Regions from separate parts of the Streptomyces sp. NPDC047117 genome, predicted to be linked through region 2. Evidence: riboswitches for the same ligand, from Rfam matches in the RefSeq annotation. Region 2 holds a riboswitch; each other region holds the start of a gene.
The links. Region 2 has a riboswitch for cobalamin ahead of ABZ840_RS10890 (prenyltransferase/squalene oxidase repeat-containing protein). Riboswitches for the same ligand answer to the same signal wherever they lie in the genome.
Positions count from the first base shown of each region.

Region 1: linked by a shared signal. The riboswitch ahead of ABZ840_RS06135 (CoA-acylating methylmalonate-semialdehyde dehydrogenase) and the one ahead of ABZ840_RS10890 (prenyltransferase/squalene oxidase repeat-containing protein) in region 2 are both predicted to bind cobalamin.
Region 3: linked by a shared signal. The riboswitch ahead of ABZ840_RS17045 (cobalamin biosynthesis protein) and the one ahead of ABZ840_RS10890 (prenyltransferase/squalene oxidase repeat-containing protein) in region 2 are both predicted to bind cobalamin.

Region 1 is NZ_JBEYUN010000003.1:31,098-40,540, forward strand. Features, by position in the region: gene ABZ840_RS06105 (hypothetical protein) at 1-215, opposite strand, end outside; gene ABZ840_RS06110 (DinB family protein) at 271-831, opposite strand; gene ABZ840_RS06115 (hypothetical protein) at 927-1,280, opposite strand; gene meaB (methylmalonyl Co-A mutase-associated GTPase MeaB) at 1,459-2,445, opposite strand; gene scpA (methylmalonyl-CoA mutase) at 2,458-4,638, opposite strand; gene ABZ840_RS06130 (methylmalonyl-CoA mutase family protein) at 4,638-6,446, opposite strand; cobalamin riboswitch at 6,613-6,792, shown strand; gene ABZ840_RS06135 (CoA-acylating methylmalonate-semialdehyde dehydrogenase) at 7,020-8,543, shown strand; gene ABZ840_RS06140 (acyl-CoA dehydrogenase family protein) at 8,550-9,443, shown strand, end outside.
Region 2 is NZ_JBEYUN010000005.1:28,946-38,388, reverse strand. Features, by position in the region: gene ABZ840_RS10900 (CbiQ family ECF transporter T component) at 1-448, opposite strand, end outside; gene ABZ840_RS10895 (SCO2322 family protein) at 445-1,134, opposite strand; gene ABZ840_RS10890 (prenyltransferase/squalene oxidase repeat-containing protein) at 1,131-2,423, opposite strand; cobalamin riboswitch at 2,616-2,756, opposite strand; gene ABZ840_RS10885 (MBL fold metallo-hydrolase) at 2,837-3,874, opposite strand; gene ABZ840_RS10880 (aldehyde dehydrogenase) at 4,023-5,474, shown strand; gene ABZ840_RS10875 (ferredoxin) at 5,478-5,711, shown strand; gene lanKC (class III lanthionine synthetase LanKC) at 5,854-8,487, shown strand; gene ABZ840_RS10865 (ATP-binding cassette domain-containing protein) at 8,892-9,443, shown strand, end outside.
Region 3 is NZ_JBEYUN010000008.1:55,143-64,585, reverse strand. Features, by position in the region: gene ABZ840_RS17065 (cobyrinate a,c-diamide synthase) at 1-1,153, opposite strand, end outside; gene cobO (cob(I)yrinic acid a,c-diamide adenosyltransferase) at 1,208-1,804, opposite strand; gene ABZ840_RS17055 (putative cobaltochelatase) at 1,804-3,915, opposite strand; gene ABZ840_RS17050 (cobyric acid synthase) at 4,087-5,616, opposite strand; gene ABZ840_RS17045 (cobalamin biosynthesis protein) at 5,613-6,581, opposite strand; cobalamin riboswitch at 6,735-6,869, opposite strand; gene ABZ840_RS17040 (hypothetical protein) at 7,048-7,296, opposite strand; gene ABZ840_RS17035 (inorganic phosphate transporter) at 7,328-8,587, opposite strand; gene ABZ840_RS17030 (lysozyme) at 8,770-9,443, opposite strand, start outside.

The DNA.
Region 1 (9,443 bases), on a different contig from region 2:
CTCATCAGCCCGGACGCGCCCGCCTCCGCGGCCACCCCGGCCGGGTCCAGCTCGCCCAACAACCGGACCAGCACTCCGTGCTTCGCCTGGTCGGCAGGGTCATGAGCCGCGTGGAAGAGGGCCTCCCAGACCTCGCCGTGCCGCTGTGCGAGTGCCATGCACAGCCGACGGCCCCGCGGCCCGAGAAGCAACGCGTCAGTACGAGGGTCGGACATTCCCGCAGCCTAGGCACCCGCCGGCAGCATCGCCTGCCAATTACCGCGCCGGTCGTCAGCCCATGCTCTTGGCGCCGTCCATGGTCTCGCGGATGATGTCGGCGTGGCCGGCGTGTTGAGCGGTCTCGGCGATGATGTGCATCAGCACCCGACGGGCCGACCACCGCGCACTGGGCTCGAACCACGGGGCCTTCGGGAGCGGCCACGCCACGCCCAAGTCGGGCAGAGTGACCACCAGATCGTCGGTGCGGCGAGCCACTTCCGCGTAATCGGCCAGTACGCCGGCCAGCGTCTCACCGGGCAGCAAGCGGAAGCCCTCCTCGCGACGGGCCCAGTCGGCCTCGGTCATCGCCGTGAAGTCCGGCATCGCCGAAGGGCCCTTGAGGATGAAGTCCGCCCAGCCCCGCTCGACCTCGGTGACGTGCTTGATCAGGCCACCCAGGCACAACGCGCTGGCGGTGGTCCGCAGCCCGGCCTGCTCGTCGGTGAGGTCACGGGTCGTGAACCGCAGAAAGTGCCGCTGCTTGGCCAGTGCCTCCAGCCATTCGGCGCGCTCGCCGGATACGGCCGATTCCTCGGCCAGGTCGTGGGCATGCGCTTCCTTGCCGGTCGTCATGGTCTTCCCCTTCTTACTTCCTTGCCTGCTCCTGCTGCGTCGGCGGGACCACGCTAGGAACCGTTGCGGTCAGGTTCTGTCCTGAACCCTGAAGTTCACCTCAAGGCACGGGTGCCGATCGTCAGCTCTGCCTCGTCACCTGCCGGGGTGAGTTCCCGGACCAGCCAGCTGCGTCCGTCGATATGGGTGCCCGCGCCGGTGGTGTAAGGCGGGACGACGAGTACGGGTTCCGCCCGGTCATCGGCCCGGTCATCGATACGCAGCTCCGCGTCGACGGCCACCGCGTCGGAGAAGCGCAGGTCCACGTCGATGGACCAGGGGCGGGCGGTGAACGCCTGCGGGTCGGGAAGCCCCTGGAGACGACAGCGGGCGCCCGGAAAGAGGTGCGTGTGACCGCACAAGGCCGGAAAGGTGTCGGCTCCGTCCGGCTCGGTGGCGGACTGGGACATGGACGGACTCCGGGATGCACGACAACGGGCGGCCCTTCTCAGTCTGGCGCGCCGGCCGGCCGAGCAGCGGCAAGCCATGCCACCGCTGCGCCCACGGTCATCCGTTCGGAGCCACGGACATGGGGGTCGGCCTGATCGCCATGCAGCTCCGGACCTCGGTGGCCGCCCCTCAGCCCCCTCAGTCCTCCCTCTCTCCAAACGCCCCCAAGATTCGCTCGGCCGCCAGCGTGGCTGTGAGTTCGCCGGCCCGGACCTGTTGTTCCAGGTCGGGGGCGAGGGTTTTTACGGCGGGGTGGGTGTGGAGGCGGGTGAGGAGTTCGTCGCGGACCATGGTCCAGGTCCAGTCGATCTGCTGGTCGCGGCGGCGGGTGGTCAGGCGGCCGGTGGAGTCCAGGAGTGTGCGGTGTTGTTCCAGGCGGTCCCAGACGGTGTCGAGGCCGGCCGATTCGCGGGCGCTGCAACTGAGCACGGGCGGGGTCCAGGCCGCGTCCTTGCCGTGCATCAGGCGGAGCGCGCCCGCCAGTTCCCGCGCCGCGGTGCGGGCGTCGCGTTCGTGGGGGCCGTCCGCCTTGTTGACGGCGATGACGTCGGCCAGCTCCAGAACGCCCTTCTTGATGCCCTGGAGCTGGTCGCCGGTGCGGGCGAGGGTGAGGAGGAGGAAGGAGTCGACCATGTTGGCGACGGCCGTTTCGGACTGGCCGACGCCGACCGTTTCGACCAGCACCACGTCGTAGCCGGCCGCTTCCATCACCACGATGGATTCGCGGGTCGCCTTGGCGACGCCGCCGAGCGTGCCGGCGGTGGGGGAGGGGCGGACGTAGGCCGCGGGGTCGACGGCCAGGCGTTCCATCCGGGTCTTGTCGCCGAGGATCGAGCCGCCGGTGCGGCTGGAGGACGGGTCGACGGCGAGGACGGCCACCTGGTGCCCGAGGCCGGTCAGCATCGTGCCGAAGGCGTCGATGAACGTCGACTTGCCGACGCCCGGTACGCCACTGATGCCGATCCGCCGGGCCCGCCCGCTGTGCGGCAGGAGTTCCGTCAGCAACTCCTGCGCCAGGGCACGGTGTTGGGGTCGGGTGGACTCGACCAGGGTGATGGCGCGGGCGACGATCGCCCGCTTGCCGTCGAGGACGCCCTTGACGTACGTGTCGAGATCGATGGCCATGGACTCACCGGCTCACAGATCGCCGTGGCCGAGGGCGGCCGCGAGCCGTGTCACCAGGTCGTACGCCGCGTCGGGAATCACCGTGCCGGGCGGGAACACCGCCGCCGCTCCCATCTCCAGCAGCGTCGACACGTCCTGCGGCGGGATCACTCCGCCGACGACGATCATGATGTCGTCGCGGCCCTCCTCGGCGAGCGCTTCGCGGAGCGCGGGAACGAGGGTGAGGTGGCCTGCGGCCAGGGAGGACACCCCGACGATGTGCACGTCCGCCTCGACGGCCTGGCGGGCCACCTCGGCCGGAGTCTGGAACAGCGGGCCGACGTCCACGTCGAAGCCGAGGTCGGCGAAGGCCGTGGCGATGACCTTCTGGCCGCGGTCGTGGCCGTCCTGGCCCATCTTGGCCACCAGGATGCGCGGCCGGCGGCCCTCGTCGTCGGCGAAGGTGTCCACCAGGGCCCGGGTGCGCTCCACGTTCGGGGACTCGCCTGCTTCGTTGCGGTACACACCGGAGATCGTACGGATCTGGCCCGCGTGCCGTCCGTACACCTTCTCCAGGGCGTCACTGATCTCGCCGACGGTCGCCTTCGCGCGGGCCGCGTTCACCGCGAGTTCCAGCAGGTTGCCCTCACCGCCGGCGGCACGGGTGAGTGCGTCCAGTGCGTCCTGGCAGGCCCGCTCGTCGCGCTCCGCGCGCAGCCGCCGCAGCTTCTCGATCTGCTGGGTGCGTACCGAGGAGTTGTCGACCTTGAGGACCTCGATCTCCTCGTCGCTGTCGACGCGGTACTTGTTCACACCGATCACCGGCTGGCGGCCGGAGTCGATGCGGGCCTGGGTGCGGGCCGCGGCCTCCTCGACGCGCAGCTTGGGGATGCCCGCGTCGATGGCCTGCGCCATGCCGCCCGCCTGCTCGACCTCCTGGATGTGCTGCCAGGCGCGGCGCGCCAGGTCGTACGTCAGCTTCTCGACGTACGCGCTGCCGCCCCACGGGTCGATCACACGCGTCGTACCGGACTCCTGCTGGATCAGCAGCTGAGTGTTGCGGGCGATGCGGGCCGAGAAGTCGGTGGGCAGCGCGAGCGCCTCGTCGAGCGCGTTGGTGTGCAGCGACTGGGTATGGCCCTGGGTGGCGGCCATGGCCTCCACGCAGGTGCGCGTGACGTTGTTGAAGACGTCCTGGGCGGTGAGCGACCAGCCGGAGGTCTGGGAGTGGGTGCGCAGCGAGAGGGACTTGGTGTTCTTCGGGTCGAACTGCTTGACCAGCTTGGCCCACAGCAGGCGGGCCGCGCGCAGCTTGGCGATCTCCATGAAGAAGTTCATGCCGATCGCCCAGAAGAAGGAGAGCCGGGGGGCGAAGGCGTCCACGTCCAGGCCCGCCTCCCGGCCGGCCCGGATGTACTCCACGCCGTCGGCGAGGGTGTAGGCCAGCTCCAGGTCGGCCGTCGCGCCGGCCTCCTGGATGTGGTAGCCGGAGATGGAGATGGAGTTGTAGCGGGGCATCCGCTGCGAGGTGTACGCGAAGATGTCGGAGATGATCCGCATCGAGGGCTTGGGCGGATAGATGTAGGTGTTGCGAACCATGAACTCCTTGAGGATGTCGTTCTGAATGGTCCCCGCCAGCTTCTCCGGCGGTACGCCCTGCTCCTCGGCGGCGACGATGTACAGCGCGAGGACCGGCAGCACCGCACCGTTCATCGTCATCGACACCGTCATCTTGTCCAGCGGGATGCCGTCGAAGAGCTGGCGCATGTCGTAGATGGAGTCGATGGCCACGCCCGCCATGCCGACGTCACCGGTCACCCGCGGGTGGTCGCTGTCGTAGCCGCGGTGTGTGGGCAGGTCGAAGGCGACCGACAGGCCCTTCTGACCGGCCGCCAGGTTCCGCCGGTAGAAGGCGTTGGACTCCTCGGCCGTGGAGAAACCCGCGTACTGGCGGATGGTCCAGGGCTGGTTGACGTACATCGTCGGGTACGGGCCGCGCAGGTACGGCGCGGTGCCGGGGAAGGTGGCCAGGAAGTCCAGGCCCTCCAGGTCCTGCCCGGTGTAGAGCGGCTTCACCGGGATGCCTTCCGGCGTTTCCCAGAGCCGGTCGTCGCCGTCGGCGGCCTTCTTGAAGGCCGCGCGCCATTCGTCGGTGGCCGCGCTGCCGGTGGTGGGTGTCCCCAGGTCGATCGCGGAGAAGTCGGGGATGGACATCAGGACACTCCCATGCGGTCGAGCGTGGCGGAGAGCACGGCAACGGCGTCGCCGCCGGCGGACACGTAGGTGTCGATGCCCGCGTACGTGCCGGGGCGGCCGGCGAGGAACACGTGCTGTGCGCCCGCTTCCCGGAGCGACTGTGCGGCGGCCTCGGCCTGCTCCTCGTACAGCGTGTCGCTGGAGCACAGGCACACTTCCCGGGCTCCGCTCTCCTCGAAGGTGCCTTCGGTGACGGGCTCGATGCCGCCCGCCTGGAAGAGGTTGGCGGCGAAGGTGAGCCGGGCGGTGTGCGCTGCGGCCGGGCCGAGCGCGGCGAGGAAGACGCGGGGCCGTGTGCCGGTGGCGGCGAGGTGGGCGTCGGAGCGGGCCCGCAGCGCCTCGTACGCCTCGTCCCGCCGTACCCGGGGCAGGCCCCCGGTCGGCGGCTCGGGCGCGGGTTCGCGGACGACCGGCTTCTCCGCCAGGTGCGGGAACTCGCTGACCCCGGTGAGGGGTTCGCGTCGCGCGGCGAGCTTGGCGGACCGCTGTGACCAGGACTCGGCCAGCCGCTCGCCGACCATGCCGGAGCGCAGTGCCGCCGCCTGCCCGCCGGACCGCTCGATCTCCTGGAAGAAGTCCCAGGCCGCGTGCGCGAGCTCGTCCGTGAGCCGTTCCACGTACCAGGAGCCGCCCGCCGGGTCGATCACCCGGGCAAGGTGCGATTCCTCGATGAGGATGGTGGAGGTGTTGCGGGCGATACGGCGCGCGAACGCGTCCGGCAGCCCGAGCGCGTGGTCGAAGGGCAGTACGGTCACGGCGTCGGCGCCCGCCACCCCTGCGGCCAGTGTGGCCACCGTGGCGCGCAGCATGTTCACCCACGGGTCGCGGCGCGTCATCATCACCGGCGAGGTCACCACGTGCTGGAGCTGCGCGCCCGCCTGTGGTGCTCCGCACGCCTCGGCCACCCGGGCCCACAGCCGGCGTGCCGCGCGCAGCTTGGCGACGGTCAGGAACTGGTCGGCGGTCGCGGCGTACCGGAACTCCAGCTGCGCGCACGCCTCTTCGGTGCTCAGTCCGGCGTCGGTCAGCTCGCGGAGGTAGGCGACGCCCGTCGCCAGGGAGCAGCCCAATTCCTGGGCCGCGGATCCGCCTGCCTCGTGGTACGGCAGGGCGTCCACGGTCAGCGCCCGTATCCCGGGGTACCGCGCGGCGCACGAGCGGGCCAGTTCGGTCACGGGGGCGATGTCGTACGAGCGTCCGGTGCGGGCCTCGTGGCCCAGCGGGTCGCCGCCCAGGTTGCCGCGAGCGGCGTCGGAGGCGACGCCACGCTCCTCGTACAGCCGCAGCAGCTCCCGCGCGGCCGGTGCGACCTCGTCGCCCGCGTCCAGGACGACGGGAGCCAGGTCGAGGTACACGCCGTCGAGGGCGCGGCCCAACGAGGCGACGGGAATGCCGGACCCGCCGACGGCCAGCCACAGGGAGGTGACGCCGTTTTCCAGGTCGGCCAGGACGGCGTCGCCGTCCGCGACCGTGTGGCGCTGGCGTACGTCCCAGCCGCCGGCCGTGTTGCCCTCGGCCCGGCCGCCGCGCACGAAGGGCGCGAAGCCGGGCAGGCCGGAGTCGGGCGCGTGGTCGCGCGCGGTGTAGAGGGGACGGGTGCGAAGCCCGTCCTCCAGCGCGGTGGACAGGGCGTACTCCGCCTCGGCGCCAGAGACTTCCTTGCCCGACTTGCGCAGCACACCCGCTACCAGGTGCTGCCACTGCTCATGTGTCGCGTCAGGGAACTCGGCCGCCAGGGAAAGCCCGTCGTCAGGCAGGACCGTCATGCTCGGATGTTAGGCCACGTTAACAATGGAGCGGCAGAGGGCATGGTTGTGACCTTGTTCTCTTCCGCTGGGTGGCATGAACCGCCGCCCTGCCGGGGTAGGGGACCGGGCCCCCGTTGAGAAGCGGCGGATGGGCCGGCGGGGGTGGAATTACTAGGACGTCCAACTATATAGTCGCCGTCAAGGCCCGCGGTGCAGGGAAGCCGGTGCGATTCCGGCGCGGTCCCGCCACTGTGACCGGGGAGTACGCCGCCGAGCAGCACGCCACTGACGAGAGACGTCGGGAAGGCGGACGGCGCACGCTGATCCGGGAGTCAGGATACCGGCCGCGGGATGTTCCGTGTTGTCCACGAGGATGGAGCTGACACGCATGGCATCGGTGCGCGTTCACGATACCGGCGGTCCCACCCGGCCGACCGTGATTCACCGAGGAACCCCACCGCACGCGGCCGCCACGGCCTGACGGTCCCTCCGCCATACGCGATCTCGCGCGCCCCCGCACACGTACGTCACCGCGTCCGTGTGCGACGGCACCGCGCGCCATCCCGGATCACCTGACGAGAGCAGGCACCCATGATCCGCGCAACCGACCGCGCCTCCGTGCGCGAGCTGACCCACTACGTCGGCGGCAAGCACACCCCGGGAACCTCGGGGTCCTACGGCGACGTGTACGACGCCAACACCGGCGAGGTCCAGGCCCGTGTGCCCCTCGCGAGCAGGACCGAGACCGAAGCGGCGATCGCCGATGCCGCACTGGCACAGCGGGAGTGGGGCGACTGGAACCCCCAGCGCCGCGCCCGTGTCCTCATGCGGTTCCTCCAACTGGTCGAGCAGGAGAAGGACGAGCTGGCCAGGCTGCTGTCCTCCGAACACGGCAAGACGGTCGCCGACGCCCACGGTGACATTCAACGTGGTCTGGAGGTGGTGGAGTTCGCGGCAGGCATTCCCCACCTGGCGAAGGGCGAATTCACCGACAACGCCGGCACCGGCATCGACGTCCACTCGCTCCGCGCGCCCCTCGGAGTGGTCGCCGGCATCACCCCCTTCAACTTCCCGGCGATGATTCCTCTCTGGAAGGCCGCACCGGCCCTGGCCTGCGGCAACGCCTTCATCCTCAAGCCTTCCGAGCGGGATCCCTCCGTCCCGCTGCGCCTCGCCGAACTCTTCCTGGAGGCCGGCCTGCCACCCGGCGTCCTCAACGTCGTCAACGGCGGCCGGGAAACCGTCGACACCCTCCTCGAAGACCCCCGCGTCGCCGCCCTCGGCTTCGTCGGCTCCACACCCGTCGCCGCGCACGTCTATGCCACCGCCGCCGCCCACGGGAAGCGCGCCCAGTGCTTCGGCGGCGCCAAGAACCACCTGATCGTGATGCCGGACGCCGACCTCGACCATGCCGTGGACGCACTGATCGGCGCCGGATACGGCTCCGCCGGTGAGCGCTGCATGGCCATCTCCGTCGCCGTCCCCGTGGGGGAGGAGACCGCCGACGCATTGGTCGCCCGCCTCAAGGAACGCATCGCCGGGCTCCGCATCGGCCGCAGCGACGACCCCGACTCCGACTTCGGACCGCTCGTCGGCAGGGACGCCGTCGACCGGGTCCGTTCGTACGTCGATCTCGGTGTCGAGGAAGGCGCCGAACTGGTAGTGGATGGGCGGGACTTCACCCTCCCCGGGCACGAGAACGGCTTCTTCGCCGGGGCTTCCCTGTTCGACCGGGTCACCCCTGCCATGCGCATCTACCAGGAGGAGATCTTCGGCCCCGTCCTGACCGTCGTCCGCGCCGCCGACTACGAGGAGGCCCTGCGCCTGCCCAGCGAGCACGAGTACGGCAACGGCGTGGTCATCTTCACCCGCGACGGCGACACAGCGCGCGACTTCACCCGGCGCGTCGACACCGGCATGGTCGGCGTCAATGTACCCATCCCGGTGCCCGTCGCGTACCACACCTTCGGCGGCTGGAAGCGGTCCGGCTTCGGCGACCTCAACCAGCACGGCCCCGACGCCATCCGCTTCTACACCCGTACCAAGACGGTCACCTCGCGCTGGCCCGCCGGCCTCCGGGAAGGCGCCGGCTTCACGATCCCGACGATGGGCTGACCCGCCATGACCAGCACTCTGCTCACCGAGGACCAGCAGGCCCTCGTCGAGACCACCCTCGACTTCACCCAGGACCACCTCGCCCCGCACGCCCTCGAATGGGACCGCGACAAGCACTTCCCCGTCGATGTCCTCCGCAAGGCCGCCGGGCTCGGCCTCGGCGGTGTCTACGTCCGCGAGCGGTCCGGCGGCTCCGGCCTCAGCCGCGCCGACGGCGTCCTCGTCTTCGAAGCCCTGGCCTCCGGCTGCCCGTCCGTCGCCGGTTACCTGTCCATCCACAACATGGTCGCCTGGATGATCGACCACTACGGTGACGCCGCGCAGCGCGAGCGATGGCTGCCGCGCCTCTGCGCCATGGACGACCTGGCCGGCTACTGCCTGACCGAACCGGGCGCCGGCTCGGACGCCGCGGCCCTCACCACCCGGGCCGTGCGGGACGGGGAAAGCTGGCTGCTCAGCGGGGTCAAACAGTTCATCTCGGGGGCAGGCGCCGCCCAGCTGTACGTGGTGATGGCCCGCACCGGCGGCGACGGTGCCGACGGGGTCTCCGCGTTCGTCGTCGACAAGGACGACCCCGGCGTCTCCTTCGGCCCCAACGAGCGGAAGATGGGCTGGAACGCCCAGCCCACCCGCCAGGTCGTCCTGGACGCCGTCCGGCTGCCCGCCGACCGCCTCCTGGGCGGCGAGGGCCAGGGCTTCCGCATCGCCATGAACGGCCTCAACGGCGGGCGCCTGGGCATCGCCGCCTGCTCCCTCGGCGGCGCCCGCAGCGCCCTCAACGCCGCCCTCGCCCACCTCGCCGACCGCGAGGCGTTCGGGCAGCGGCTCCTCGACGCACCGGCGCTGCGCTTCCGCCTCGCCGACATGGCGACCGAGCTCACCGCGGCGCGCGCCCTCGTC
Region 2 (9,443 bases):
GGTTGGCGAGCGCGTTGGCGGCGCCCACGCAGATCAGCAGCGTGGCCAGCTTCAGCCCGTCGTACAGCGCGAAGACCATGCCCTCGGCGGTGACCCGGCCGCCGATCCGCACGCCCCGCGCCCAGTCGGGCAGCGGCACTTCGGGGAGCGTGACCAGGGTGTGCGTACCGGGGACGGGCGAGCCGAGCACGAAGGCGAAGACCAGCCGGACGGCGAGCACGACGAGGCCGAGCTTGACGAAGGCGCCGTAGGAGCGGGCCCACGGCGCGTCGGTGCGGCGGGCCGCCACCACGTACCCGGCGACGCCGACGAGCAGCCCGAGGAGGAGCGGGTTGGTGGTGCGGGACGCGGCCGTCGCCAGGCCCAGCGCCCACAGCCACCACGCGCCGGCGTGCAGCGTGCGCCCCCGGGTGGCGAGGGGAGCGCGCAGCCGGCCGGGCGCCGTCATCCGCGCCGACGCCGGGCCTGCCACACCGCGGCGGCGCCGAGCACGGCGACCGCGGCGATGCCGCCGATCAGGCCGGCGGACGGCCCGCCGGCGCCGCTGTCCCCGTCGGACGCGCCGGCATCGGGCGCCGCGGAGCCGGTGGCCTCCTTGGAGGACCCGCCCGCCTGCTCGGCGCAGCCCTTCTCCGGGAAGCCGGAGATCGCGCACAGCAGCGCACTGGAGTCGTACCGCAGCGGTGCGGCGACCGCGGCGAGGGCCTCACCGGCGCTCGCGTCCTCGGGGACCCGCGCGCACTTCTCGCGGGCGGCGGGCGGCGTCTCGCCCTTGGGGGCGTCCGCCGCCGTGCCGAAGTCGACGACGACGGCGACGCGCTTGCGGCCGTCGGCCGCCTTCGTGCCGCCGCAGACCGCGTCGAAGTCGGCCGCCGCGCGCGGAGTCGCGGCGCGCGCGGAGTCGGCGCTGACGGTGAAGCGGAAGCCGACCGCGCCGCCGTCCTCGGGGCGGGCGGTCGAGGGCCCTTCGGTGGCGTACGACCAGGTGCTCTTGCCGCGCGCCGGCGCGTCCGCCGTCCAGAAGGACCAGTAGCGGTACTCGTCGGCGTGCGCGGGGCCGGCGGCCAGGCCCGTGGCCGTACCGGCCAGGACCAGGGCGCCGGCGCCGCGTGCGATCCGGGCGGCGTGCCTCACAGCTGGTTCTGCTTCCGGCGGCCGCTCAGCAGGAAGCCGATGCCCGCGCCCACCGCGAGGCCGACGAGCACGACCCACCACACGGAGATGCCGCCCTCGTCCTTCTGCTCGGCCTCCTGGCCCTGCGCGTGCTGCTGCGCCGCCGGCTTCGGCCCGGTCGCGTTGAGCTTCGCCACGAGGTCCGTGCCCCCGAAGGCGCGCGGGTCGGCACCGGTGGCGTGCGCGGCGAGGATCAGCTGTGCGTAGGCGGCCGGGCCGCTCTGCTTCGCCCAGGCGGCGGAGTGGCCGCGGAGCCACTCCAGCGGCTGCTTCGCGTCGTCGGGCCGGCCGGCGGCCGCGAGCGCGACCACGGCGTCGGCGGTGTTGCCGACGTCCGGCTGGTCCTCGGCGCCGGGCATGGCGGACATCAGGTGGTGGCCGTGCGCGGCCATGGCGGAGACGAGGTGATCGGCGCCGCCGCTCGCGGCACCCTGCGCGTCCTCGGCCGCTTCCTCGCAGGACGTCTTCTTCGCGGCGTCCCCACCGGGCTCGACGACGAAGCCCTTGCCCATGGCCCCGGTCACCGCGGCCGCCGTCGCGTCGTCGTTGGCCGCGAGCTTCCCGTCCTTGGCCTGGAACGCGAACGCGCCGCGGTCCGCCCTCTTGACGTCGCAGCCGAGGCGGAAGGCGAGCAGCGCGTCGTACGGCGACTTGCCGTCCTTCTTCGGCAGCGCCGCCTCCTTCGTACCCGTGGCGGTCAGCGCGCCGATCACGACGGAGGTGGAGTTGGCGTCGCTGTCGGCACCGGCCGCCGAGCCCCAGCCGCCGTCGTCGTTCTGCGCGGACTTCAGCCAGGAGACGCCCTTGCGGACCGCGTCGGAGTGCCCGCCGACGGCGGCCAGCGCCTGGACGGCGGCGGACGTCTGGTTGGTGTCCCGCAGGGTCTTCGCGTCGCAGTCCTGATGGGGGTCCCCGCTGTTCGAGCGGAGCCGAGAACTTGGGGGAGGGTCGGCGCGGTACGCGGTGAACGCGCCGTCGGCGCACTGCTGCCCCACGAGCCAGTCCACTGCCTCGTCCGCCGGGCGCACGCCCGTGGCGTCCTGGGCCAGCAGCGCCAGCGACTGCCGCCAGACGCCGTCGTACTTGGGGTCCGTGCTGCCGTACAGGCCCTTCGGGAGCTTCGGGGAAGCGCCGGGCGCGGGGGAGTCGGCGAACGCGGCGGGGGCAGCGGCCGCGCACAGCACGGCGGCGGCCAGGGCCGCGGCGCAGCGGCGCACCGGGGCGGCGAGGGAGCGGGCCGTGATGGCCATGGGGTCGGTGCCTCTCGGTCGGTTCGCGGGGTGCGCGAGGTGGGGCTCACACAGCCGTGGGGGACACGCAGCCGCACTCCGCCGCACCACGTCCGCGACTCGCGCGCGGCGCGGTGGCACCGGGCTCAGCTCCGTATACCTCGACGGTGCCGCGCGCCGGGCGGCCGCTGAAGGGCGGCCGGCGGCACGCGGGAGCCTTGGGTGTGCCCCGCCGGGTGTTCCGGCTCGCTCCGGCGCGCGGGTGCGCACCAGGGCTCACGGCTGCGGGTCAGCGCCGGTTTTCCACCGGCTTCCCCCGGTCGGGCACGAATGAACTTGTCGCAACACTTTAACCGGCGGGTAGCGGCCGGCTCCCGGCACGTACGGGATGCGTACGGCCGCCCGTACGCCCTCGCGTCCGGACGGCCGGTGCCTCACACCGCCCGGTACGTCACCGGGTCCGAGCCCGGCACCGGCTCCGCCAGCCCCCGCTTCACCAGGCGCCGCAGATGGGCCTCGGCCTCGGAGAGGGCGATGGTGCGCGAGGCGTACGGGATCCGCTCCCAGGGGCGGTTCCACTCCATGGCCTCGGCGAGCTGCCAGGGGGTACGCGGCGTGGCGAGCAGCGCGCGCAGGCCGCCGAGCCGCTCCTCGTGGTGGGTGAGCAGCTCCGCGACCCGCTCCGCCGCGCCGGTGAAGGCGTGCTGGTGCGCGGGCAGCACCTCGGCGGCGCCGAGCCGGCCGATCCGCTCCAGGGAGTCGAGGTAGTCGCCAAGGGGATCAGTGACGGTGACGTCGTCCGGGTCCTCGTACAGGCCGACGTGCGGGGTGATGCCGGGCAGCAGGTGGTCGCCGGAGAAGAGGCGCCCGTTCCCGGGGTGCGCCGCCGGATGTGCCTCCTCCAGGTGCAGGCAGACATGGCCCGGGGTGTGCCCCGGCGTCCAGACGGCCCGCAGCCGCCGCCCCGCGAGGTCCAGCAGCTCGCCGGGGACGATCTCGCGGTCCGGGAGCGCGGGCCGATTCTCGGGGAGCGCGCGGGTGCGCCCCTTGGCGCGGGCCGCGTACAGGGGCGCGAGGTGTTCCTCGGGCGCGCCCGCCGCGGCGAGCTTGTCGATGAGGTACGCCAGCCAGCTGCCCGGTTCGGCCTCGCGGGTGCGCCGGACGACCGCGGCGTCGGCGGCGTGCATCGCGATCCAGGCGCCGGAAGCCTCCCTGACCCGCGCCGACAGGCCGTGGTGGTCGGGGTGGTGGTGGGTGATGAGCACGCCGTGCAGGTCGGTGACGGCGGTGCCGCAGGCGGCGAGCCCGGCGGCGAGCGCGTCCCAGGAGTCCGGGTCGTCCCAGCCGGTGTCGATGAGCACCGGACCGCGGTCCGTCTCCAGCAGGTGCACGAGGGTGTGCCCCAGCGGGTTGTCCGGTATGGGCACGGCGATGCTCCACACCCCGCCCCGGTGGTCGATCACGTGCGGCATGCCATCGCCCCTCTCGGCCCGCACGCCGTCGCGTGCATTGCCCACTATAACTAGAACTGGTATCAGTTCTGATGCTGCGTCAGATCAGTTTTCCGGTGACGCGACAGGTAACGGCGGCCCGCAGGAGGCGGAATCGATGACTGGATCGATGACTGGCCCGATCGAGCACGGACAGCTCTACATAGGTGGTGAGCTGGTCGATCCGGCCGGCCGGGACACCATCGAGGTCGTCTCCCCGCACACCGAGCAGGTCATCGGCCGGGTGCCGCACGCCTCCCGGGAGGACGTGGACCGGGCCGTCACGGCCGCGCGCGCGTCCTTCGACTCGGGAGTGTGGGCCCACACCCCGCTCGAGGAACGGATCGCGGTCGTCACGCGGATCAAGGACGCGTTCGCCGTGCGCAGCGAGGAGTTCGCGCGGCTCATCAGCGCGCAGAACGGCACCCCGTACACCTCCGGGATCATGGTGCAGTCGCTGGCCGCGATGATGGTCTGGGACGCGGCGATCACGGTCGCCCGCGACTTCGCGTACGAGGAGCGGCGGCAGGGCGTGCTCGGGCCGCTGCTGATCCGCCGTGAACCGGTGGGTGTGGTCGCGGCCGTGGTGCCGTGGAACGTCCCGCAGTTCACCGCCGCCGCCAAGCTCGCCCCCGCGCTGCTGGCCGGGTGCTCGGCGGTGCTGAAGGTGTCGCCGGAGACGCCGCTGGACGCGTATCTGCTCGCGGAGATCGCCACCGAAGCCGGGCTGCCCGAAGGGGTGTTGTCCATCCTCCCGGCCGACCGGGAGGTCAGCGAGTACCTGGTCGGGCATCCGGGCGTGGACAAGGTGTCCTTCACCGGCTCGGTCGCGGCCGGCAAGCGCGTGATGGAGGTGGCCGCCCGCAACCTCAGCCGCGTCACGCTGGAGCTGGGCGGCAAGTCGGCCGCGGTGATCCTGCCGGACGCCGACCTGGACGCGGCGGTCGCCGGGATCACGCCCTTCGCGTGGATGATCAACGGCCAGGCCTGCGTGGCCCAGACCCGCATCCTCGCGCCGCGCTCGCACTACGACGAGATCGCCGAACGGTTCGCCGCGGCGGCCTCCGCGCTGAAGGTCGGCGACCCGCTGGACGCGGCCACCGAGGTCGGCCCGCTGGTCGCCGAGCGGCAGCGGCGCCGCTCGCTGGAGTACATCGCCGCCGGGCAGCAGGAGGGCGCCAAGGTGCTCGCGGGCGGCGGCAGGCCGGCGGACCAGGGGACCGGCTGGTACGTGGAGCCCACCCTCTTCGGCGACGTCACCCCCGGCATGCGCATCGCCCGCGAGGAGATCTTCGGTCCGGTGATCTGCCTGCTCCCGTACGAGGACGAGGCGGAGGCGGTGCGGATCGCCGACGACTCCGACTACGGCCTGTCGGGCTCGGTGTGGACGGCGGACGTCGAGCGCGGCATCGAGGTGGCGCGCCGGGTGCGCACCGGTACGTACTCCGTGAACACCTTCAGCCTCGACATGCTCGGGCCGTTCGGCGGCTACAAGAACAGCGGCATCGGGCGGGAGTTCGGCCCCGAGGGGTACGGCGAGTACCTGGAGCACAAGATGATCCATCTCCCGGCGGGGGCGTGAGCCATGGGTTCCCGGTGGCAGGTGGAGGTGGACCGCGGCGTCTGCATCGGCTCGGGGCTGTGCGTGAGCACCGCGCCGGACGGGTTCCGGCTGGACTCGGCGCGCCAGTCCCACCCGGTGAAGGACGAGGTGGACGCCCGGGAGGCGGTGCTGGCCGCGGCCGAGGGCTGTCCCGTCGAGGCGATCGTGATTACGGAGGCCGACTCCGGGGAAGCTGTCTTCCCGCCGGAGGAGTAACGCCAGGCGAACACCCGTGCGACCAGCTGGTTCGTACTTAGGGTTACTCGTGCGTTCCTCACGGTGACGTCATGACGTCTGTGACTGTCCGCCCCTCTCCGTACGTGGAAATCTCTGTTCCACGCCGCCGAGGGGGGAGACGATGGACAAGCGGTACGAGGTGTACTGCCTAGCCGGCAGGTATTTCTACGAAACCCCGGACCGTTTGTCCGTCGGGGAGGACGCCGCAGCCGACGACAGCGCGGTGTACGAAGCGGCGCAGCGCGCAGTCCCCGAAGGGTGGCGCTGTTTCCTCTCCGGGGACTGGCTCCACGTGAATCCCGTGGACAGCGAGGGGAACCCGCGTCCGGGCAGGCCGGCACAGGGGTGGAAGGTACATGTGTCGGCCTGCCCGGACAATGCGGAGAAGATTGCCTCCAAGGTCTGGGACTACTGCGTCGCCCATTCCGTGCCGTTCAAGTTCGTGCCGGGCCCGCGCCCGCTGCGGCTGCGGAATTCGAAATACGCGGACCGGACGGCCGGCGGCAAATTCGCCACCATCTACCCGGCGGACGTCGAGGACTGCCACCGCATTCTGGAGGAGCTGGGCTCGCTGCTGGACGGCGAGCCGGGCCCGTACATCCTCAGCGACCTGCGGTGGCACGACGGCCCGCTGTACGTGCGGTACGGCGGGTTCACCCGGCGGCACTGCGTCGACGGCACCGGGGCGCTGGTGCCCGCCATCGAGAACGCCGAGGGCCGGCTGGTGCCCGACCGCTGCGAACCGGCCTTCCGGCCGCCGGAGTGGGCCGAGCTGCCGGGCTTCCTGGCCCCGCACCTCAAGGCGCGCAACGCCACCACCGTCGCCGACCTGCCGTACGCCGTCGAATCGGCGCTGCGCTTCGCCAACGGGGGCGGCGTCTACCTCGGCCGCGACCGGGACACCGGGGAGCGGGTGGTCCTCAAGGAGGCCAGGCCGCACGCCGGACTCGCCGCCGACGGGGCCGACGCGGTCACCCGGCTGGAGCGCGAACGCGCCGCGCTGCGGCGGCTCTCGGGCCTCGGCGTGGCCCCGGAGGTGCGCGACTGGGTCGCCGTCGGCGACCACCGGTTCCTGGTCGTGGACCACGTCCCGGGCAAGACGCTGCACGCCTGCCTCACCGAGCGGCATCCGCTGCTCGCCGCCGACCCCGAGCCGGCGGCGCTGACCTCCTACACGGAGTGGGCGGTGGGCATGCATGCCGCCGTCGAGCAGGCCGTCACCGCGGTGCACCGCCGCGGCCTGGTCCTCAACGACCTGCATCTGTTCAACGTCATGGTCGCGCCCGACGAACTGAGCGTCACCCTGCTGGACCTGGAGGCCGCCACCGACGTCGCCGACCCGGCCCGGCACTCCCTCGCCCACCCGGCCTTCGCCGTCCCCCGCGACCGCACCGGCTACGACATCGACCGGTACGCGCTGGCCTGCCTGCGCCTCGCGCTCTTCCTGCCGATGACGGAGCTGCTGGCGATCGAGCGGGACAAGGCGACCGACCTGGCCGAGACGATCGCCCGCGAATTCCCCGGCGTACCGCCCGGGTTCCTGGAGGAAGCCGTGCGCACCATCTGCGCGCCCCAGCCCGTCAAGGCACGGATCCGGCGCCCCGCGCAGGCCCGCCACCTCGTCGCGGTCGACACCCGCGAACCGTACGTCTGCGACCCGGCCGACTGGCCGCGCAGCCGCGAGTCCATGGCCCGGGGCATCCTCGCCTCGGCCACGCCCGAGCGCACGGACCGCCTGTTCCCCGGCGACGTCGCCCAGTTCGCCGACGGCGGCGGACTCGGCATCGCCCATGGAGCGGCCGGTGTCCTGTACGCGCTCTCCGAGACGGGTGCCGAGGGGTTCGAGGAGGGTGAGGAGTGGTTGTTGCGGCAGACCGCTCCGCCTCCCCTCGGCACCCCCCTCGGGTGCTACGACGGACTCGCCGGCGTCGCCTATGTACTGGACCGGCTCGGCCACCGCGAACGGGCCGACGAACTGATCGAGCGGGTGCTCGCCGAGAAGTGGTACCGCCTCGGCCCCGACCTGTACGGCGGACTGGCCGGCATCGGCCTCACCCTGGACCACCTGGCGCGTGAACGCGGCGCACGCGAACTGCGCGACCGGGCGCTGGAGGCGGCCGGGCACGCCGCCGACCGGCTGGAGAGCTGCGCGAACCGGGCCGGACTGCTGCGCGGCGCGAGCGGCCCCGCCCTGCTCTTCCTGCGCCTGTACGAAGGCACCGGGGACCCCGGGCTGCTCGACCTCGCGGCGCAGGCGCTCCGCAGTGACCTCGCCCGGTGCGTGCGCAACGCGCGCGGCACGCTGCTGGTCGACGAGGGCTGGCGCACCATGCCCTACCTCGGTGCCGGGTCGGTGGGCATCGCGATGGTCCTCGACGACTACCTCACGCACCGCGCCGACGCGGAGTTCGAGGAGGCGCGGATGGCGATGCTGCCGGCCGCGCAGGCCCGCTTCTACGCGCAGCCCGGCCTCTTCCGGGGGCGCGCCGGCATGGTGCTGCACCTGGCCCGGACCACGACGCCCGACCCCGAGGTCGAGGCCGCGCTGGCGTCACAGATCGCCGACCTGAGCTGGTACACGATGCCCTACCGGGGCGAACTGGCCTTTCCCGGCGATCAGTTGATGCGGCTGTCGATGGACCTGTCCACCGGCACGGCCGGCTGCCTGCTCGCCCTCGGCTCGGCGCTGCACGAGGAACCGGTGCAACTGCCGTTCCTGCCACCGCTGCCCGAACCGGACGCGTTGCGCCTCTGACCGGCGCACCGCCCCTGATCAGGTTCGTTCCGGAACCTGTCGGCCCGAGACCGTGAGGTGATACGGGCCGGCCACAGCACGGGAGGCGGCCGTACCCGTACCGGACCGTGAGGTCCGGCCCGGTACGGCGCGGCCCGCCGCCCGTGTCGGCCGGCCTGCTCCGGCAAGCCGATCCGGCCCGGTACGGACCGGTGTGCGTGCGGCTCACACGAGCCGCACGCACACCATTTCCCCGCACACGCCGTCCACGCACCACTGCCTGCATACCGCCCACGACCGCCTGCGCAGCGCCCACATCCGCGTATCGCCCTGTCAGGTACAGCTCAGCCCGTTCGCTCCATCCAGCTCAGCCCTTGCGCTCCAACTGATCGTCAGCTCGAAAAGCTCGTCCGGGAGGAAGAACCGTGACCGCCAAACCCGCCGACCGGCTGCTGCTCGGCGCACTGCGCCACAGCGCCCCCCGGGCCTCGGCAGTCCTGCTGCTCACCACCGGCGGCGCCGCGGTCGGTCTCGCCCTCCCCGCCACCCTCGGCCACACCCTCGACCTGCTGCTCGACGGCCGCCCCGCACAGTCCTGGCTGCTCGCCTGCGCCGGACTGACCGCGCTGCTCGTACTGCTCGGCGCGCTCGACGGGCTGCTCACCGGTACGACGGACGCGCGCGCCACCGCCTGGCTGCGGCGCCGGGCGCTCCGCGGCGTACTGGCCGCCGGGCCCACCGCCACCGAGCGCCACGAGACCGGCGACCTGGTCGCACGGGTCGTGGGCAACGCCGCCACGGCCGGCACCGCGCCCACCGCGCTCGCCGCCACCGCGGCCATGGCGCTCACCCCGGTCGGCGCGCTGGTGGCCCTGGCCCTGCTCGACCCGTGGACCGCGGCCACCTTCGTCCTCGGACTGCCGCTGCTGGCGCTGCTGATGCGCGCGTTCGTCCGCGACACGGGGGACTGCGTGGCG
Region 3 (9,443 bases), on a different contig from region 2:
TACCGGCCGCCGCCAGCGCGCTGTCGCCGACCGCCACCGCCTCCCGGTAGCCCAGCGTCAGCCGCTCCGACATCCGCCCGTCCGCCGGCAGGACGCCGCACATCGGCTTCCCGTCCAGCGAACGGGACAGGTACAGCAGGCCCGCGCACTCCGCGGCGACCGGTGCGCCCGCGGCCGCCAGCCGGGCGACCGCCGCGCGCAGCGGCTCGTTCGCCGACAGCTCCGGCGCGTAGACCTCGGGGAAGCCGCCGCCGATCACCAGGCCCGCGGTGCCCGTGGGCAGCTTCTCGTCCCGCAGCGGGTCGAAGGTGACCACCTCGGCCCCGGCGGCGGTCAGCAGCTCGGCGTGCTCGGCGTAGGAGAACGTGAAGGCCGCGCCCCCCGCCACCGCGATCACCGGGCGGCCCGTCGCGGGCGCCTCCGGGACCTTCGGCTCCCACGCCGGACCGGTCAGCTCCGGCGCGCTGTGCGCCAGCGCCAGCAGACCCTGAAGATCACAGCCCGCCCGGATCTGCTCCGCGAGCGCGGCCACCGAGTCCACCGCCTCCGGGGCCCGCTCCGCGACCGGGACCAGGCCCAGGTGCCGGGCGGGCGTATTGACCCGCGGCGCGCGCCGCAGACAGCCCAGCACCGGCACGCCCGCGCCGCCCAGCGCCTCGCGCAGCAGCGCCTCGTGCCGGTCGGAGCCCACCTTGTTGAGGATCACCCCGGCGAGCCGCACCTCCGGGTCCCAGGACGCGAAGCCGTGCACCAGCGCCGCCACCGACCGGGACTGCGAGGACGCGTCCACGACCAGCACGACCGGCGCCCGCAGCAACTTCGCCACCTGCGCCGTCGACCCCAGCTCGCCCATGCCGGACGCGCCGTCGAACATGCCCATCACGCCCTCGACGAGCGCCAGGTCCGCGCCCGCCGCGCCGTGCAGGAACAGCGGCTCGACCCGCTCCGGACCGCACAGGTACGCGTCGAGGTTGCGGCCCGGGCGCCCCGTGGCCAGCGCGTGGTAGCCCGGGTCGATGTAGTCCGGGCCCACCTTGTGCGGGGACACCGCGAGACCCGCCTCGCGGAACGCCGCCATCAGGCCGGTGGCGACGGTGGTCTTGCCGGCGCCCGAGGAGGGCGCGGCGATCACCAGGCGCGGGATGTTCACCACGTGCTCGTCTCCCCGGTCGCCACCGGGCACTCGTCTCCGGTCACCACCGGGTACTCACCACTCAATGCCCCGCTGGCCCTTCTGGCCCGCGTCCATCGGGTGCTTCACCTTGGTCATGTCGGTGACCAGGTCGGCGAAGTCCACCAGCTTCTCCGGCGCGTTCCGGCCGGTGATCACCACGTGCTGGGTGCCGGGACGGTTCCGCAGCACCTCGATCACCTCGTCGGTGTCGATCCAGCCCCAGTGCATCGGGTACGCGAACTCGTCCAGCACGTACAGCCGGTACGTCTCGGCCGCCAGGTCCCGCTTGACCTGCTCCCAGCCCTCGCGGGCCGCCTCCTCGCTGGACTCGATGTCGCGCTGGACCCACGACCAGCCCTCGCCCATCTTGTGCCAGGCCACCGTGCCGCCCTCGCCGGTCTCCCCGAGGACGCGCAGCGCACGCTCCTCGCCGACCTTCCACTTGGCGGACTTCACGAACTGGAACACCCCGACCGGCCAGCCCTGGTTCCAGGCCCGCAGCGCGAGGCCGAACGCGGCGGTGGACTTGCCCTTGCCGGTGCCGGTGTGGACGAAGACGAGCGGGCGGTTGCGGCGCTGACGGGTGGTGAGGCCGTCGTTCGGTACGACGGTCGGCTGTCCCTGCGGCATCAGGCGGCCCTCCGGTGGGTGGTGTCGGTGACGTTGCGTACGAGCGCGGAGACGCTGTCCGCGCGCAGTTCGTCGAGGGTGACGGCGGTGCCCTGCAGATCGCGGGCCAGCTCCCCGGCCAGTCCGAGGCGGACGGGGCCCGCCTCGCAGTCCACGACCACCGAGGCGACGCCCTCGGAGGCCAGCAGCCGCGCGGCCTTCGAAGCGCGCGGCCGCGGCTCCACGCCGCCGGTCGCCCGGCCGTCGGTGACCACGACCACCAGCGGGCGGCGCGAGGCGTCCCGCATGCGCTCCACCCGCAGCACCTCATGGGCCTTCAGCAGGCCCGCGGCCAGCGGCGTCCGGCCGCCGGTCGGCAGCTGCTCCAGCCGGGCGGCGCCCGCCTCGACCGAGGACGTGGGCGGCAGCGCGAGCGCGGCGTCCGAGCCCCGGAAGGTGATCATGCCGACCTTGTCGCGCCGCTGGTACGCGTCCAGCAGCAGCGACAGCACCGCGCCCTTGACCGCCGTCATCCGCTTCCGCGCGGCCATCGAACCGGAGGCGTCCACGACGAACAGCACGAGATTGCCCTCGCGGCCCTCGCGCACCGCCTCCCGCAGATCGTCCCGGCGGACGACGAGCCCGGTACCGCTGCGCCCGCGCCGCTTCTGGTGCGGCGCAGCGGCCTGCACGGTCGCGGCCAGGTGCAGCTTGCCCAGCGCGCCCCGCGGACGGCGGGAACCGGTGGTGCGGCCGTGCGCGGTACGGGCCCGGGAGCGCCGGCCGTCGGCGCCCTCGCCGAGCCCCGGCACGTCCAGCCGCTTGGTCTTGAACGGCTCGGTCGCGCCGACGGCGGGCTTCTCCGGAGCCGCGCCGCCCTCGGAGGGCTCCGGCGACGCCTCGCCCTGAGGCTGCGCGGGCTGCTCCTCACGGCCGCCCTCGGAGCGCTGGTCCGGTACGGACGGCTGCTCGGGGCCCGCGTCCGCACCCGACGGCTGCGGCGCGTCGTCCGGGCCGTCCTGCGGGGGCTGCCCGCCGCCCCCGTCGGGGCCTCCGCCGTCGGGCCCGTCCGGACCGTCGTCCGGGCCCTCCGGCTCGGGGTCCGGCTCCTCGTCGTCCTGCGGGCCGTACTCCTCCAGGGTCTGGTCGAGCTTGTCCTCGTCGAGGCCGGGGGCGTCGAAGGGGGCCCGCCTCCGGCGGTGGGGAAGCGCGAGCAACGCCGCCTGCCGGACGTCTTCCTCCTGGACCTCGTCGCGCCCGGCCCAGGCCGCCAGTGCAGTGGCCGTACGAGCCATCACGATGTCCGCACGCATGCCATCCACCTCGAAGGCCGCACAGGTCGCGGCAATCTGCCGCAGCGCGGAGTCTCCGAGGTGTACGGAAGGCAGCAGCACGCGAGCCGCCGCAATCTGTGCCCGCAGGGCATCTTCCTCCGCTGCCCAGCGCGCCGCGAAGCCCTCCGGGTCGGCGTCGTACGCCAGCCGCCGCCGGACCACCTCGACCCGCTGGTCGGGCTCGCGGGAGGCGGCGACCTCCACGGTCAGGCCGAAGCGGTCCAGCAACTGCGGCCGCAGCTCACCCTCTTCGGGGTTCATCGTGCCGACCAGCAGGAAGCGCGCCGCGTGCCGCACGGAGACGCCCTCGCGCTCCACGTACGAGGAGCCCATGGCGGCGGCGTCCAGGAGGAGGTCGATCAGGTGGTCGTGGAGGAGGTTGACCTCGTCCACGTAGAGGATGCCGCGGTGCGCGTCGGCGAGCAGGCCGGGCTCGAACGCCTTGACGCCTTCCGACAGCGCCCGCTCGATGTCGAGGGCGCCCACGAGACGGTCCTCCGAGGCGCCCACGGGGAGCTCGACCATGCGGGCCGCGCGGGACTCGGCGGGGCCGGCGTCGTGCGGCCCGTCGGGGCACTGCGGGTCCGGCGCCGCGGGGTCGCAGCTGAACCGGCAGCCGGGGACGACGGGGACGTCGGGCAGCAGGGAGGCGACCGCTCTGACGGCGGTGCTCTTGGCGGTGCCCTTCTCGCCGCGGACGAGCACGCCGCCCACCGCCGGTGAGACGGCGTTCAGCAGCAGCGCCAGCCGCAAGTCGTCCATGCCGACGATCGCGGTGAACGGGTACGGGGTGGTCACGTGCTGATCACTCCTTCGAGTGGCTTGCGTTGGCTGCTGACCGAATTGCGCATGCTGCCAGGCATTCTTGTGGCCTTGTCCCCGTAAGCACGGGGATGGTCCGCCTTTCGACGCGCCCGGGCGGGACGAGGAAAAGTGCTCCCCGCACCCGCGGGGCTTCCGCCGGGGGGCTCATGGCGCCCCCGGCGGTACGAACGGCAGCCCTTCGGGCACGCCGTCCTCGATCAGGCGCAGCAGCGCCTCCGTGTCCGCGTGTTCCTCGATCAGGTCGCCCAGCGCGTCGAGCTGTTCCTCGCGCAGCGCGTCGAAGCAGGTGTCCGGCGCGGGCACGAACGCCCGCCCCGCGTCCGCCGCCACCCGGCGCAGGAACGCGCGCCGGAAGCCGTCGCTCTCCAGGGAGCCGTGCCAGTGCGTGCCCCATACGGAGCCGACGCGGCAGCCGTCCAGGAAGGGCTCGTCGCCCGCGCGGACCTCGGCGACGCCGTGGTGGATCTCGTACCCCGCCACCGGCTCGCCCAGCGCCTCGCCCTCCGGCCTGGCCAGGGTCTTCTCCGCCGCGAACCGCACGCGTACGGGCAGCAGTCCGAGCCCGTCGACCGCGCCGGCCCGCGACTCCACCTCGTCCTCGATGTGCTCGGCGAGCATCTGGAAGCCGCCGCAGATGCCCAGCACCGGGCGGCCGTCGGCGGCCCGGCGCGCGATGGCGTCCGCGAGCCCGCGCTCGCGCAGCCACTGGAGCGCCCGTACGGTTCCGCGGGTGCCGGGCAGCACGACGAGGTCGGCGTCGGCCAGCTCCTCGGGGCGGTCCACGAAGCGCACCACGACGCCCGGTTCGGCGGCGAGCGCGTCCACGTCGGTGAAGTTGGACATCAGCGGCACGGCCGCGACGGCGACCCGCAGGATGTCGTCGCCGTGCGGCGCCGCGACGGTGCTCTCGCGCACCGCGCCGCGGAGCGACACCCGCAGGCCGTCCTCCTCGTCGATGCCGAGCCCGTGCCGGAAGGGCAGCACGCCCAGCGTCGGCCGGCCGCTCAGCTGCTTGAGCATGTCCAGCCCCGGCTCCAGCAGCGTCACGTCGCCGCGGAACTTGTTCACCATGTACCCGGCGAGGTGCGCCTGATCGGCCTCGGAGAGCAGCGCGGTGGTGCCGAAGAAGGACGCGAAGACCCCGCCGCGGTCGATGTCGCCGACGACGACCACGGGAAGGCCCGCGGCGCGCGCGAGCCCCATGTTCACGATGTCGGTCCGGCGCAGGTTGATCTCGGCCGGGCTGCCCGCGCCCTCGCAGATCACCGCGTCGTGCGTACGGCGCAGCTCGGTCAGGCAGTCGGTGACCGTGCCGAGCAGCTTCTCCTGCCGTCCCTGGTGGTACCCACGGGCGCTCAGCTCGCCCACCGGCTTGCCCAGCAGCACGACCTGGCTGCTGCGGTCGCTGCCGGGCTTGAGCAGCACCGGATTCATCAGCGCGGTCGGCTCGACGCGGGCCGCGGCGGCCTGCATGGCCTGCGCCCGCCCGATCTCCGCGCCCTCGCGCGTCACATACGAATTGAGCGACATGTTCTGGGCCTTGAAGGGCGCCACCTTGACGCCCTTGCGCGCCAGCCAGCGGCAGATGCCCGCCGTCACCACGCTCTTGCCCGCGTCCGACGTCGTCCCCGCGACCAGCAGTCCGCCGCCGAGCCTTTCCCGCGCTCCGCTCACCGCGGCCTCCTCGTCCTTCGTGCCGCGCGCACCGCGCCCACGGCGATCCGCGCCCCGACCGTCGTCGCCAGCGCCAGCGCGCTCACCCGGCGCGAGAGGCGCACCGCACGCGCGATGTCGACCCCCTCGACCGCGCGGGCACCGTCGTTGAGCACCGGTCGGTGCTCGACCCGCCCCGCGTACGCGAGCGTGCCGCCCAGCCGTACACCGAGCGCGCCCGCGAACGAGGCCTCCACCGGGCCCGCGTTCGGGCTCGGGTGCCGCTTGCCGTCGGCCCGCCAGGCGCGCCACGCGCCGCGCGGATCGGGCCCGGCGACGGTGGCCAGCAGGGCGGTCAGCCGCGCCCCGGGCCAGCCCGCCACGTCGTCCAGCCGGGCCGAGGCCCAGCCGTACCGGCGGTAGCGGTCGGACTTGTGCCCCACCATCGCGTCCAGCGTGTTCACCGCGCGGAAGGCGACCAGGCCCGGCACGCCGCCGACGGCGCCCCAGACCAGCGCGCCCACGACCGCGTCGGAGGTGTTCTCGGCGACGGACTCCACGACGGCGCGGGCCATCTGCGGCCCGTCCAGCGCCTGCGGGTCGCGGCCGCACAGGTGCGGCAGCCGCTCGCGTGCCACGTCGAGGTCGCCGGCCTCCAGCGCGCCGCCGATGGCGCGCGCCTCGCGGCCCAGCGTCGTACCGCCCAGCACGGCCCAGGTGGCGGCGGCGGTCAGCGCGACGCGGGCGGGAGCGCAGCGGCGTACGGAACGGGAGAGCAGGGCGGCGCCCAGGGCAGCTCCACCGGCGCACAGCGCGGTGTGCGCCGCGCCGTATCCGCGGTGGTCGCGCCACAGCCCGCGCTCCACGGCGGCCGCTGCCCGCCCGAAGGCGGCCACCGGGTGACCGCGGCGGGGATCGCCCACGGCCAGGTCGCCGAGAAAGCCCAGAGCCGCGCCGCACGCATAGGTGGCGTGTTCGGCACGCATCGTCGGATCAGCCCGCCGTCGTGCCTCGGCGGAACGGCCGGCCGCGGTCGCGTGCCGGGCGTACGGCGGAGGGCAGGGGTCTCGGCTCGGAGCCCGGCATGGCGTGTGTCCTCACTCAGGGTCCGCGCCCTGGTTCGACGTGACCGGCGACGAGAGTCTCCTGGCTCCCGGATCGACGCTTCCCCCGGCCTTCCAGCCCGTGCCTGTGGCGGGCCGTGGCTTCTTCTGGAGGAGCGCTCCCCGGTGACAGTGGCGGGACCGCGCCGGATTCTCACCGGACTTCCTCATCTGTCGCCGAATGGCACCGGGCAGTCCACCACGTGCCGCGAATGCCGTCAACTCACCCTTGACCTGCGACGCAGGCGTATGGCAGACCGTGTGGCCGACACCACAGGCCGGGGACGCGCAAAGGCGCCCGGCGGCCGCGGAGTACGCGGCGCCGGGCGCCTTCGGGTGCGGTGCGGGGTCAGCCGGCGACGATCAAGAAGATGCCGTAGCCGACGGCCGCGAGGCAGAGCGCGAAGCAGGCGTACCCGCCGGCGCGGGCGACGGCCGAGGAGCCGCCGGCGGCGACCGCGGTGGTGCCCGCCTCGCCCTCCTGCGCGGTCTTGCGGGACGTCCCCACGATGCCCAGGGTGAACAGGCCCACCATGCCGACGGTCACCACGAGCGTGGTGCCGAAGACCTGGCCGAGCGCAGCCCAGTCGATGTTCATGGCGTCGTTTCCTTAACGCGAGCGGCCGCGGTCAGCGGACGGCTGTGGTGGCGGGGGAGCGCTTGGCGGACTGCGCCGGGATGCCGTCGATGGTGCCGGCTCCGGCCGTGGTCGCGCCCGCGGGCGGCGGGGAGACCGACTGGAGCGCGGTGGTGACGACACCGGCCGGCGCTGCGGACTCGACGGGGTCCACGTCGTTGACGTTGCTGTGGTCCACCGGCTTGCGGCGCGAGGCGGCCCAGATGGCACCGCAGATCGCGAGGCCCAGCACGGCGACGGTGGTGACGCCCCAGGTGCCCTGGCCCGCCAGGAAGGCGGCGCCCGCGGCGACCAGACCGGCGGCCGGCAGGGTCAGACCCCAGGCGATCACCATGCGGCCCGCGGTCGACCAGCGCACCACGCCGCCCTTCTTGCCCAGGCCCGAGCCCATGACCGACCCGGAGCAGACCTGGGTGGTGGAGAGCGCGAAGCCGAGGTGCGAGGAGGCCAGGATCGTGACGGCGGCGCCGGTCTGGGCGGCGAAGCCCTGCGGCGGCTGGATGTCGGTGATGCCCTTGCCCATCGTGCGGATGATCCGCCAGCCGCCCAGGTACGTGCCGAGGGCGATGGCGAGGCCGGCCGAGGCGATGACCCACATCGGCGGGTCGGCCTGCGGGGCGAGCGCGCCGCCGGTGATCAGCGCGAGGGTGATGACGCCCATCGTCTTCTGGGCGTCGTTGGTGCCGTGGGCGAGGGAGACCAGAGCGGCCGAGGCGATCTGCCCGGCGCGGTAGCCCTTCGCGGTGTCCTGCTCGGCGCGGTTGCGGGCCAGCCGGTAGGTGAGCCGGGTGGCGAAGGTCGCGGCGAGACCCGCGACGATCGGCGCGGCCACGGCCGGGATGAGGACCTTCATCACGACGGCGTCCCCGTTGACCCCGCTCATGCCGACGGACACCAGGGTCGCGCCGATCAGGCCGCCGAAGAGGGCGTGCGAGGAGCTGGAGGGGAGACCGGCGAGCCAGGTCAGGAGGTTCCAGACGATGGCACCGACGAGGCCGGCGAAGATCACCTCTGGTCTGATGCCGGCGCCTTCGTCGATGATTCCGCCGGAAATGGTCTTGGCGACCTCCACGGAGAGGAACGCGCCGACGAGATTCAGTACCGCCGACATCGCCACCGCGGTCTTGGGCTTCAGCGCCCCGGTGGAGATGGTGGTGGCCATGGCGTTGGCCGTGTCGTGGAAGCCGTTCGTGAAGTCGAACACCAAGGCCGTGACGATCACGATCCCGATGAGAAGCGTGATGTGTTCCATTCACCCAGGCAATCAGTTCGATGGTCAGTGACGCGAGCGACCGTACGGAGAGTGGGTGAACGGAAGATGAACGACAACGGGCCTGGTGGTGACGCCCCCGCCGTTTTCGTGCGGAGGCGTCTCACCCGTCACTTGTGGTTCATTCCGCGGTGCCCTTGAGGTGCTTGTGGCGCCGCTCCGGTCTAGCCGCCGGCGAACCTGCGGAGCTGTCCGTAGGAGCCGTTCCAGGCGTTCTGATCGCCCGGCAGCGCGCCCTTGTTCGAGTACTGCCAGATGCTCAGGAAGGACCACCCTGTCGGCAGCTTCCCGGGCTTGCCGTGCCAGGATGCCAGCCACAGCGGATGGCTCTGCGCGAAGGCGCCGCTGCCGCCGGTGCAGGTGTTCCACCAGCGGGTGGTCGTGTAGATCACCGGCCGGCGCCCGGTCTGCCGCTTGATCTCGTCGCTGAAGTCCCAGATCCAGGCGACCATCCTCTTCTTGCTCACGCCGTAGCACTTGTGCTTCTTGCTGTACGGGTTGTGCTCGATGTCCAGGGCCGGCGGCAGCGTCCAGCCGTCCGCCGTCCAGCCGCCGCCGTTGCGCAGGAAGTACCGGGCCTGGGCCGCGCCGGAGGACTGGTTGGGCACCGCGAAGTGGTACGCGCCGCGCAGCAGGCCGGCCCCGCGGGCGCCGTCGTACTGCTGGCCGAAGTAGGGATTGGTGTAGTCGGTCGACTCGCTGGCCTTGACGTAGACGAAGCGCGCGCCCTTCGCGCGGGCCTTGTTCCAGTCGACCTTCTTCTGGTGCGAGGAGACGTCGTGGCCGTGCGGCACGCCGGCCGCCGCAGCGGGGCTCGCGGTGGCGAGCCCGGTCAGCG